Regions from separate parts of the Alkalihalophilus pseudofirmus genome, predicted to be linked through region 4. Evidence: riboswitches for the same ligand, from Rfam matches in the RefSeq annotation. Region 4 holds a riboswitch; each other region holds the start of a gene.
The links. A riboswitch is a leader RNA that binds a small molecule or an ion and turns the genes downstream of it on or off. The one in region 4 is predicted to bind cobalamin.

Region 1: another riboswitch for cobalamin. It lies ahead of PQ478_RS07315 (ABC transporter substrate-binding protein); the one in region 4 lies ahead of PQ478_RS15040 ((2Fe-2S) ferredoxin domain-containing protein).
Region 2: another riboswitch for cobalamin. It lies ahead of metE (5-methyltetrahydropteroyltriglutamate--homocysteine S-methyltransferase); the one in region 4 lies ahead of PQ478_RS15040 ((2Fe-2S) ferredoxin domain-containing protein).
Region 3: another riboswitch for cobalamin. It lies ahead of PQ478_RS02110 (ribonucleoside-diphosphate reductase subunit alpha); the one in region 4 lies ahead of PQ478_RS15040 ((2Fe-2S) ferredoxin domain-containing protein).

The regions. Positions count from the first base shown of each region.
Region 1 covers NZ_CP117835.1:1,408,818-1,411,967, reverse strand. Annotated here, with positions in the region: gene PQ478_RS07320 (FecCD family ABC transporter permease) at 1-730, opposite strand, end outside; gene PQ478_RS07315 (ABC transporter substrate-binding protein) at 693-1,688, opposite strand; cobalamin riboswitch at 1,894-2,074, opposite strand; gene PQ478_RS07310 (hypothetical protein) at 2,223-2,435, shown strand; gene PQ478_RS07305 (spore coat protein) at 2,440-2,742, shown strand; gene PQ478_RS07300 (DUF421 domain-containing protein) at 3,024-3,150, opposite strand, start outside.
Region 2 covers NZ_CP117835.1:3,070,240-3,073,389, reverse strand. Annotated here, with positions in the region: gene metE (5-methyltetrahydropteroyltriglutamate--homocysteine S-methyltransferase) at 1-1,945, opposite strand, end outside; cobalamin riboswitch at 2,111-2,321, opposite strand; gene PQ478_RS16385 (methyl-accepting chemotaxis protein) at 2,525-3,150, shown strand, end outside.
Region 3 covers NZ_CP117835.1:393,489-396,638, reverse strand. Annotated here, with positions in the region: gene PQ478_RS02110 (ribonucleoside-diphosphate reductase subunit alpha) at 1-1,564, opposite strand, end outside; cobalamin riboswitch at 1,753-1,947, opposite strand; gene PQ478_RS02105 (phosphatidylserine decarboxylase) at 2,388-3,150, opposite strand, start outside.
Region 4 covers NZ_CP117835.1:2,820,683-2,823,832, reverse strand. Annotated here, with positions in the region: gene PQ478_RS15045 (hypothetical protein) at 118-774, shown strand; cobalamin riboswitch at 1,137-1,323, shown strand; cobalamin riboswitch at 1,439-1,621, shown strand; gene PQ478_RS15040 ((2Fe-2S) ferredoxin domain-containing protein) at 1,735-2,124, shown strand; gene cobJ (precorrin-3B C(17)-methyltransferase) at 2,186-3,150, shown strand, end outside.

The sequences.
Region 1 (3,150 bases), 1.4 Mb from region 4:
CTGTTTCTTCACCAAATGCTAGTGCATTGAGTTCATGCCGGTTAAAAAACAACATAATAAAACCAATTAGAAAACAAGGAACAATCATGTATACATAGGGCCATCCTCGCATAGCCACACTGCCCATCAGCCAATTAATAATCTGCCGCAGCTCATCACCTGTTAATGAAATCATCAAGGAGATAAATGCGCCTAAAAACGAGCTGAAAATAATTCCTGCTAAAATAATCGTCTCAGCCGACATCGAACGCTGAACGATTCTAGCAAACCCTATAACTAAAAATAGAGTCAAAAAGCCTGAAATAATACTGACAAAAGGTAATGTGAACTGACCAATAATCGGCAAGCTGATGCCAAAAAATAATACGACCACCGCACCAACTGCAGCCCCTGATGAAACCCCTAATGTATAAGGATCAGCAAGGGGATTTTTAAGAAAACCTTGAAAGGCTGCTCCAGCAACGGCTAAACAAGCGCCGACCATCATAGCAAGCAGCGTCCTCGGAAGCCTGATTTCCATCACGATATTCACATGCATAGGATCTAGGACTGCATTGAGCGGTATATGTAATCCTTCTTGTAAAACGATGTGTATAACGGTAGAAAAGGGAAGTTCAACACTTCCCTTTCCGATGCTTATGATAAACGCTGTAAAACAAAATATTAGTACTGCTGTATAGGCAATAAAGTGATTATTCGCCAAATACCTCTGGATAAATGACTGACGCAAGTTCCTCTACTCCTTTTACAAGACGCGGACCTGACCTTGTGACTTCATCAGATTGCACATCATAAATACGCTCATTTTTAACGGCATCTACATCTTGCCAAGCGGCACGTTCTTTAATTTTCTCATCAGCATTTTCAACGTAATACCCGTAAGTTGTAATAATCACTTGTGGATTCAAAGTGACTACTTCCTCTTCAGTAAATTGCGGCCAACCCTGCTCCGTATCAGCAATATTATTAGCACGAATTAGAGTAAGCATTTCATCAATAAACGTTTCGCTTCCAGCTGTATATAACTCATCTGACACTTCAACCCATACATCTACCTGGTCTTCCTCACTAATTTCTGAAGCTTTTTCTTCAATAGCTGCAAAACGTTCTTTCATCTCTTCGATGGTAGAAGCTGCTTCTTGATCTCCGCCAGATGCTTCTCCAATCATTGTGATAGCCTCATATACGGCATCAATGGAACTGGCATCGTTAATGACAACTACCGGAATACCAGCAGCACGGATTTGATCTAATCCTTCAGTTGAACTATGTGCATTTGATTCATGGGATAAAACAAGATCAGGACTAAGGGATAGGACACGCTCGACATCAAAGTTCATATCTCCTACGCTCTCAATATCTAAGACTTCTTCAGGATAGTTGTCCCAATCTGTACGACCTACCACATATTCTCCTTGCTCAATTTTAAACAATGTCTCAGTAATACTAGGAATGAGGGAAACAATTTTCTCAGGCTTCTCTTCAATAACAACCTCTTCTCCCAAAGCATCAGTTACAGTTCTAGGAAAATCTCCCGTTTCTCCACTCTCACTCTCAACATTTTCTTCACCTGCTTCTTCTGTATCAACAGGCTCAGTACTCTCCTCTGTATCTGTTGTCTCCCCACAAGCAGTTAAAACAAAAGCAAGCATAAGTGCGGCAAGAATTGCATACCACTTTTTCAACATAAAATCCTCTCCTAAATATGTAGTATTACTTATTTTCTCTCTCTAGCTCTTCTGTGGAACATATTGTTGAATTAGGCGGCATATACACAAAAAAGCACTCCATGCCGAGGAGTGCTTACACATTAAAGTAGTACTAATCTTACTCCATTTTTGAAATGAGATAAAATAGAGTCGTTTTAGACCGCTTCCCCTTTTCCTCGAAGGTTTCACACGAAACACCTAGGCAGGTCTCCTGACTCATGCTTATCGATTACTTCCCCTTCCCATCAAATTGACAGTGGATGTGCAGGCAATCAAGCATTTACAGTGGCGGGACCGCGTTGGATTTACACCAACTTCCCTATTATCACTTCTATAACAAAGTGACCTAGATGTGCTATATGAGATTGTTAATAAGTATCTTTATTATACATGATCACCACGTATTCGACACTATTTTTTAAACATTTTGTCTATCAATAAAAAATTAATAGGTTTTATTTTATAAAACAGTGGAATTCATACATTACATTCTAAAACAACAAGGAGGCAACAATGATGGCAAAAACAAACTACGCAGCTCATGAAGTGTTAGAAGTTCATGAAATGCTGACAATTAAATCAGCTAGTGCTGCAAAATCCTCAATGATGCAAGGGCTGGCTTCTGACAAGAAACTAAAACAATTGCTACAAAAAGATGCCGCTGCATCTCAAGAGGCTGTTAAAGAATTGCGTACTATTTTAGAAAAAGTAGAGAAAGGAGAATAAGCTTATGTCTAGTATTCTTGATAAAATCAATAATAAAGATTTAATTAATGATGAGGTCATTGCAACAGATCTTCTAGTAACTGCAAAAGCAGCTGTAAGGAGCTATGCAGTAGCGATTACGGAAACAGCAAGCCCTGAGATCCATAAAATTTTAAAGAAACAACTAGATGAAACGATCCAATTACATCATGAGGTGGCTACCTATATGATTGAGCAGGAAATGTATCATGCTTATGATGTTGACGAGCAAGTCAGTCATGACCTAGAAAAAGCAAAACTTGCTCTTGAGATGCCAACTTCAAAATAACAATAAAAATGTTTTCATAACGAGTCTTTCGAACATAACGACTCATTTTAATATGTTGACTGACATACACCTTTGTTCCTTAGAAGGGCTGGTGAGACTCCGCATTACTATAGTAATGCAGGGTCTCACCGCTTTTTTTATCATAAGGTTTCCTTACTTAGTGTGATAATAAATTCATTTTTCTTTAAATGCTATTGTTCTACTGTGAAGCAAATTGCTTTGTATTTGAGTTACTCTTGTGAAGAACATTAGAAAGTAACGAGTTTGAAACGGACCCTCAATTAGTTGTAAATAGTCGGCATTTGCTGCTGTTCATTGTTTAAGGATACGTGAAGTTCTTGGTCATCATTAATGGAAGCGAAGAAGACGCGATTTACTTGAGCAACCCGACTTTTTTGTAATTCAGCA
Region 2 (3,150 bases), 250 kb from region 4:
CAAACTCGGAATAACACATATGAGTATGAATTTGAGTCGTAGGCTCTACGCTGCTTGTTGCGAGCCTAAATGCATAAGTAGCATTTGCTAAATAATCAGCTCTATCATCTTCTTTGAGCGGCAGTCCCTCACGCAGTGCAGGCTCATCTACTTGGATCATTTCAATACCATTTGCCTCTAGCTGACGAATTTCTTCCTGGATGGCTAAGGCAAGCTGATTAAGCATTTCTCTAAGTGATATGTCATCTCGCTCAAACGACCAATTTAAAATCGTAACGGGTCCGGTCAGCATCCCTTTCATTGGTTTTGTAGTCAATGACTTCGCATACAGAGTTTCCTTTAATGTCATCGGTTGGTCAAAAGAGATATCGGCCGCAATAATAGGTGGCTTAACACAACGAGAACCGTAAGATTGCACCCAGCCGTTTGTAGTGACTTCCATCCCATTTAAGCGTTGACCGAAAAATTCGACCATATCTGTACGTTCAAATTCCCCGTGAACAAAAACATCGAGCTGAATTTCTTCTTGAATGTTTACCCACTTTTGGATTTCTTCTTGAATAAATGTTTCATAATCGGCCTCAGACAAAGAGCCTTTTTTAAACTTTAAGCGGGCAGCTCTTACTTCTTTCGTTTGTGGAAAGCTTCCGATGGTTGTAGTAGGCAGGGGAGGAAGCTGCCACTTTTTCTTCTGTTGTTCTTTTCTTACATCAAAAGAAGTTCTTGTTGCTGTTAATTCGTTTAATTGAGAAAGCTTTCTTTGCACATCTGTATGAACTCTGCCTGTATCTTTATGAAACTCAGAGATAGCATAACTGTAAGCTCGGAGTTCATCTTTCTTCTCAGGAGATTTGAGTGCTTCACTAAGCAAGACTACTTCCTTTAGCTTTTCATCAGCAAAGGCAAGAGCGTCAACTAATTGCTCTGGCAGCGACTTCTCATTAGCCGTCGTAACAGGTACATGGAGCAATGAGCATGAAGGCTGAATGATCAATTGACTTGGCTGGATGTAGGATGTAATTTTTGCTGCTTGATCTTGTTTATCTAACAGGTTGCTTTTCCAAATGCTGCGGCCATCAATGACTCCGCATGCCAACAGCTTATCACTAGGAAACCCAGATGATCTTAATTTCTCTAGGTTGGCTCCTTTGTCGTGGACGAAATCAAGTCCGATAGCATCTACAGGTAATTGAATCACTTCTTCATAGCGTTCAACCGAGCCGTAATAGGTCTGTAAAAGCAGTTTTATCTCTGGCAGCTTCTCATTAAAGCGACTATAAACTTCTTGAAAAACCTCGATCGTAGGATGGTCGATATCTTGAACAAGAATCGGTTCATCAATTTGGATCCATTCGGCGCCCGCATCGGCTAATTCTTGGAACGCTTTGATGTAGTGAGGAATAAGTTCAGCTACCTTGTCTTTAAATTCACTGTTCGCGTATCCTTTTGATAAGGCAATCAATGTAACCGGACCTAAGATGACTGGTTTCCCTTTAATGCCCAGCTCATATTTTGCTTCATTAAATAAATCTAACAGTCTGTTATGTGTTAGTTTTGGTGCTGCGCCTTGTAATTCTGGAACAATATAGTGGTAGTTTGTGTTAAACCATTTAGTCATTTCAGAAGCAACATGTTCATCTGTTCCGCGGGCAATTGCAAAATATTGTTCCAGGGAAGCTTCTTCCATCGATTGAAACCTCTCGGGGATAAGCCCGAACATTACAGCTGTATCTAGAACTTGATCATAGTAGCTGAAATCGCCAATCGGAATAAGATCAATGCCTTTACTTCGCTGTTTCTTTAAATAGTCGATACGAAGCTGCTTCATTTCAAGTTCAAATGCCACTCTCGTTATTTTCTTTGTCCAATACTTTTCTAATACTTGTTTCCATTCTCTATTTTCCCCAATGCGTGGATAGCCTGTGTTTGATGTCACTATATTCATCTTTAAATCCCTCCAGATTGTCGTCTCTATTGTTGTGGTTAACTCAGCAAATAAAAAAACTCTCTTTCATCATTGAAAGAGAGATCACATACATAGACTTAACCTGGATGATCATAAACCATCGGCCAAAACATATCGATCACTCCTCCCTAATAAACGCGTAGGTACTAGTGCGTACAAAAGGCAGGTCTCCTGACTCAAGTTCATCGCTTGCTTATCCCTTCCCATTCAACTTAGCTAAGATCACTAAATGATGAATAGTGGCAATGATAAGCAGCTCGCTCTTACAGTGGCGCGACCGTGCCGGATTCTCACCGGACTTCCCTTTTAAGGTTTAGAAGGCAAACTCTAAACCACCTCTTGCATGTACTTATAAAATTAAATTAATCAAATACTTAGACTATATCCTAACTTAGATTATTTTATTAATCAAGAATTTTCTAAAAGAAATCTCTACCCTGATATTAGTCACATCCAATAATACTATATGCTATATTTACCCAGTCTTTACAATCACTTAATAATACATTGGTATAATTTATCTGGTATAAAAGACTTAGTTTAGGTGGGGGTTTGGTTGTGTTTAGGAATCGGTTAAAGAAGAAAAAGAGTGGTTCGAACAAACAAAAAACTGAGACAACAAGGCAAAACAGCAAGTTTTTAGAGAAGTTCTCCATGAAGAGCAGATTACTTTTTTTATTTGTTATGCTGCTAGCAGTCTCATTATCAATAGGAGGATTTACTTCTTATTTAAAAGCAAAAGAGATGACAGTCAACTCCATTGAAAACAGACTGATGCGGGAAGTAGATCTTATGGAAGTGATTGCTCAAAACCTTCAGTTCCTCTATGTGAGTGATGAAGAGTATTTTATGCAACAGCTAGAATCAAATATTAGATCACAGCAAGATAAACTTGAAGAAGACGGGATTAGTGCCGAATTCTTTTCTGTCATTAATCAAGAAGCTGTCCCGTTTCAAGTAAGTCAAGATACTTTGCCGCCTATCCCTGTTGAAGCGATAAGCAAAATGGAACAAAGAGATCAAGGAGTCATCCATGTAGAAATAGATGGATCCAAGTATTCGATTTCATTTCAGACAATAAATGAAATCGGCGGAATCTTTGCCTTAGCCGTTCCTGAAGCCTCTTATATGGGTGCGGTAGTTGACATGGCTTATTTTAATCTGCTTGTAGTTGTGATTAGTGT
Region 3 (3,150 bases), 1.7 Mb from region 4:
CGATCCCTCGCTTCGCCAAGTGATGATGCCATCCGTACGTACCAAGGCCGATCGCTCTGTACAGTTTGTTCGTTTTCTCTGCTTGTTTTACGCCGATTGAATTTTGATCAATCACATTATCTAGCATCCTTACTTGAATCTTCACGACCCTTTCTACCACATCATCTGAAAATACTTGAGCCAGCGACAATGAGCTTAAATTACAGACCACATAATCTCCCGGCTGCTTCTTAATCGAAATCGTATCGTCCTCAAGTGTTTCTTCCACAACGGTTGTCGCACTCATATTCTGCATAATTTCAGTACACAAATTAGAGCCGTAAATCATTCCTTTATGCTTGTTTGGATTCAGCCTGTTTGCTGTATCCCTGTAGAACATAAACGGGCTTCCTGTTTCAAGCTGAGAGAGCATAATTCGTTTCATAACTTCGATCGCTGGAATTTCTGTACGCGACAGTTCATCATTCGCTGCACATTGCTCGTACCTTTTACGGAACTCTCCATTTCCTTTTTTCTCATCATAAAAATCTTCAAGAGAGAATCCCATTTTCATCCGAACTTCATGGGGGTCAAACAAATACCAAGTATCTCTCTTCTCAACAGCCTCCATAAATAGATCTGGCAAAGATACAGCTGTAAAGAGATCATGAGTTCTTTGACGCTCGTCCCCGTTATTTAATTTCGCATCGAGAAAAGCAAAGATATCTTTATGCCAAACATCCAGGTATACCGCTATAGCGCCTTGCCTCTGGCCAAGCTGGTCTACGCTGACAGCTACGTTATTTAGCTGCTTCATCCAAGGAATAACGCCTGAGGAAACATTTTTAAATCCACGAATCGATGAACCTCTTGCACGAATCTTCCCTAAATACATACCAAGCCCGCCGCCGTTCTTACTCACAGTTGCCGCATCGGTACAGCTATCGAAAATCGACCTTAGATCGTCTTCCACCGTATCGATAAAGCAGCTTGAGAGCTGGCCTCCCGCTTTGCCGGCATTACTCATTGTCGGTGTAGCGACTGTCATATATAAATGTGAGAGCGCCCAATAGGCTTCCTTTACCAATTCAAGCCGGGACCCTCTATTCTCTTCTGACATTAGAGTCATTGCTATAACCATCCAGCGCTCTTGCGGCAGCTCTACGATTTGATCATTAAAGGCCTTTGCCAGGTAGCGGTCTGCTAATGTTTTAATGCCTATATACGTAAACTTTTGATCTCTTGCCGGTTCAAGCGTTAATGCGAGTTCGTATAATTCTTCCGTTGAATACGAGCCTAATCTTTCATCATAGATTCCCTTTTCAATCTGCGTTTTAAGATACTCCGGAAAACTTGCACTAAGCACTCTTGGTTCTACCCCTCGTTGTGCTGCTATTTGTTCTCTCAAATGGTTGATATAACAAGCAGCTGCCACATAAGTCCAATGCGGCTCCTCCACAGATAGTTCATTTAAAGCATGTGCTGCACGTTTTTCCCATGTTAGATGCGACGTTTGCTCTAACCAATCAAGATCTACCTGCACATCTAGCGGGTTATCTTTTTTCTCTTTTACGTTTATCTTCATTTGTCCCACACTCCTTCATTCAGCTATGTACATTTCATTTGCAAATAAAAAACGCCCTATCTCTCAGGTTTGAGAAATAGAGCGTAAAACGGACTTGGTCATTTGCATACCTTAATCGAGCTAGAATGCACCTTGCAAAAACGCACAAATCTAGCCGCTGCCGTCTCACTTCTCATCCCCCGAAGATAGCTGACTGAGAAATGATGGCAGGTCTCCTGACTTGTGCTTCTCTTTACTCTGAGCCTTCCCGTATAAGCACCTTTCAGCTCTCTTATACAGTGGTTGTCTCATTTCATCCACACTTACAGTTGCGGGGACAGTTCTGGATTTTCACCAGATTCCCTATTAAGCTGCCTAGCAGCACCAACATTCCACAAAAACAATATATAGTTGTTAGTTATGATTACTAATACGATATATTGATAGATTAAACGATATCAGGGGTAGAATGCAAGGATTATATTTTTGTAGGTGTTAGGCGGCTGGGTGGTCAGGTGGTTAGGAGATTGGGGGAATGATTCACATATAAATAGAACTGGAAAATAAGCGTATGTTATCGGAGTATTGTATAGCTTCAAAGCTTGAAATGCTTTAAACATGGCGTATAGCGGGCTCGCCGCTGCTGAAATATGCTTCGCTTTCCGCGGTGAGCTGCTGAGCTCCCGGGCCGCCCGCGGAAAGCGTGCGCCTTCAGCGGAGGTAAACAAATAATGCCAGGAGGGACTAGCCTATATCCTTACTTGTCGTATCTGTAAAATCTGGCTTGTCATGCCCACTATTGAAGTAGAGGATCATTACATGCTAAATGCCGTTAAACAAACGTTTAATTAACTCGATTGGTCAGCTTTTGGCCCATTAGTACGTCTGCTGGCGTCTGCTTGTCGGCAAGCTCCATCAAACCTTTTTCCCCAACTAAAACAACGGTTGAGCCAAAGGAAAAGTACCCCATCTCTTCACCTCGGGATAAGGTTGAGTTCTTGTGAGTAAGCTCAATCGTGTTAACATTCATCGCTCCTACTTTTACAACAGCTAACTGTTTGCCGGAAACGTTTAGCTCTGTTATGACTCGATAGTTTCTTGAAAGCGGCCTTCTTCCGTAGAGAAGCCCCCAATTGTTCACAGGGTAAGATCGCCCGCCTAACGTCCATTGCTTTGTGATTTCAGCATCTGCCGGGCTATGGATGCGGTGATAATGACTAGGGCTTAAATAAAGTACCATTACTACGCCGCCATCATATTTCCCTGCCGCTTCACTAGACCCTAACATTTCTTCTAAAGTATAATCTTGCCCTTTCACATGAAACGTGACACCAGGTGCTAGGATATGCTGCTCAGCCAAAATGCCATCAACCGGACTAACGAGAATATCTTCTAGCTGATTAATCGGTCTGCTCTCTGGCTTTAACCTCCGGATGAACAACTCATGCAAACTCTTATAGGAATGAACAGGCTCTAGCATTTCTTGTTCATTTAGATTAAACGTTTTAGTAAACGAACGATTCACTCTTCTGCTCATTTTAGATTCTGCAAAACTCTTCAATATAAGAGAGTTCATTTTATGATTTGATAACTCTATAAAAAGACGA
Region 4 (3,150 bases):
CCTATAGTTAGTAAATTATTTTTCGTGATGTGCGAATCTTTTAAGAACGCTTTACGTCTATTATAGATAGCTGGTCTTATATGCATCAATAAATTAGATATTTGGGGGAGGTTCATATTGAAGAAATCAACAATCATTTCAATTGGATCCGTAGTGATCGTTATAGCAGGGATTGGAATTTATTCATTATTTGGAGGAGACAACGAGATTCAGGTTGTTAGTGGAAGTGAAGAGGAAATAGAAATAGAGGTACAAGAAGATGATGAAGATGTTGGGGCATTAGAAGAAGAGGTCGTAGAAGAACCCTCTGAAGAAATCTTTAATGATGGGATGGATCCACTTGAAATTCGGGAAACAATTCAAACAGTCCATGGAGTCTTAAATGGGATAACAGGGCATGGGCAGCTTGACACCTATCGTGAAAGTGGTGACGGAGCTCATATTGATAACTTTAATAAAATTGAATCAAACTTATTGGACCAAGCAAATCTAATTGAAAAAGTAATTCCTCATGTTCAGCATGAATTACTACGTAAAGACCTAGAAACTTTTGTGGCTATTACAAGATATGCGACTGAATCACATGAGGTAGAACACTTGTTATATTCTCATCGGATTATCCATGATGTTGAAACGGTACTTAATGAAGTGAGTGGTAAAAACATTTTTGGGGCAGCAGTATTTGTGGCGAGTGCTGGATACGAGCCAACAGCATTTGAAGCTGCAGTTAAACCAATCTTACAAACTCTCGCTTCAGAAGAAAGCGAGGAGTAACTAGTTCGTTAATACTACCTAAGAAGTAAGGCTGGTCCATAATTAGAGTGTTTAAAATCAAAATAAGAACGAAGCGCAAAGCTAGCGGATGGACTATACTTGAACCTCAAGTGGGTACTAGAGCAAAAGTGAGAATTAAAAAACTTAAGTCCGACCTTCCGCAAGTTACTACATATCTTGGTCGGTCAGCTCAGTTTGGAGTGCGCCACTTGAAAGGGTGGAGGTCACTGGTTCGATCCCAATTTAATGCTTGTGAGAGAACAGTATTAAAAGGGTGTGCTCTTTTGTGATGAAATAGATAGACTTTTCCGAATATACCAACTGGTAAAATAATTGTTGCTATTGTTATTAAAACATAGTTTAATAGACAGTATATTAAAAGTGCCCTAAATTAGTTACGGGATAATAGGGAAATCAGTTGAAATCTGATGCAGCCCCCGCTACTGTATGTGTTGATGAAAATGTCGTGCCACTAGATACTATCTGGGAAGGGACATGAGTAAGCTGAACAACACAAGCTAGGAAACCTGCTTTTAATTCAATGTATCCAGTCTTCGGAGGGAGGACGAGGGATGTTCATATGTGAGATCTATCATTAATCTCTATATTTGACATGCCCACTAACCTATCTTCCAATATGAAGCTACGGTTTTTTTTGTGGTTAATTTTATATGTAAAGCAAGGTGTATAACAGCTCGTTATGCTTAAAAGGGAAGTACGGTGTAAATCCGTCACGGTCCCGCCACTGTAATGGGAAGTTTCGTTGTATGAAGTCACTGATTAATCGGGAAGACACAACGAAATGATGAACCTAAGTCAGGAGACCTGCCTTGTTTTTCTTCTTCAATACCTACGGGTTTATAGGTAGAGAAGTGTAGTAAATGCTGTCTTTTTTTTGTATGGCATTTTATGCACCTCTACCTAGGGGTGCTTTTTTTATTTTGAAAAAGGAGTGAGTGGATGACTACTTGGAATTTAAATGGTACACAAAAACATGTATTAATCTGTAATGGATCAAGCTGTATGCGTAAAGACGGGGAAGAGATCACCGTTGCAATCCGTGATGAAATTAATGAGTTAGAACTTGATGATAAGATTCATACGTCAAGAACTAGATGTAACGGTCGTTGTAAAGATGTGTGCGTTGTGGTCGTCTATCCTGAAGGGAATTGGTATGAAGTGGACTCTCCGGAAAAAGGAAGGTCCATCATAAAAAGCCATGTTGATCCCACCATTGAATTAGGAGACTCTCTTATCTACAGCTTTAATAATGAGGAGTTTAAAGCAATAAATACTGATAAACGAATTAAAGGCATTGAAAAAGGTGAAAAGAAACAAGCGAAAGTCTAATTGAAACGGCTTACATTATAGCCTGGATCAAGGAGAGGTAATCAACTCAGGAGGTGTGATAATGCTTGGGAAGTTATTAGTTATAGGGTTTGGTCCTGGCAGTTTTGAGCACATGACAAACAGAGCATTAACAGCCATACAAGAAAGTCATTGCATAATTGGATATAAAACCTATGTAGATCTGATTAGTGATTTATTAACAGATCAAGAGATTATAAGTACTGGGATGTCAGAAGAAGTGAGTCGTGCACAAGCTGCGGTAAAGCTCGCTGAAGAAGGAAAAACAGTGGCTGTTATATCGAGTGGAGACGCTGGTGTTTATGGAATGGCTGGCCTTGTTTATGAAGTCTTAATTGAAAAAGGATGGACAGAAGAGACTGGAGTAAGTGTAGAGGTGGTTCCTGGTGTATCTGCTAGTAATTCATGTGCTTCACTACTAGGGGCACCGATCATGCATGATGCATGTACGATCAGCTTAAGTGATCATTTAACTCCGTGGAAGTTAATTGAAAAAAGAATAGAGGCTGCTGCACAAGCAGACTTTGTCATTAGTTTATATAACCCTAAAAGTGGACGGAGGACAAGACAGATTCAAGAAGCACAGAGAATTTTACTTAGCTATCGTTCTCCTAATACACCTGTTGGATTAGTGAAGAGTGCTTACCGTGAAAGGCAGCATATTGTTATTACGGATCTTCAGAACATGCTCGATCATGATATTGGTATGCTCACAACCGTTGTAATAGGAAATTCCTCGACATTCCTTTACGATAACAAATTAATTACTCCAAGAGGTTATCAAAGAAAGTATACCTTAGATAAAACGGAGCAACGATTAAAACCTCATGAACGACTCAGGCATGAAAATGAGCCATGGGCACTTCATCAAGGAAAAAAAGAAGACGAACAAATCCAGAAAAAAAGTCAAACACGAAAAGCTGAAGCGGCACCGGCCGCAAAAGTCTCAGAACCTAAGGAAACATCTTTAGATTTAGCCTTAGAAGCTTTGAGTTTAGTAGCAGGTGA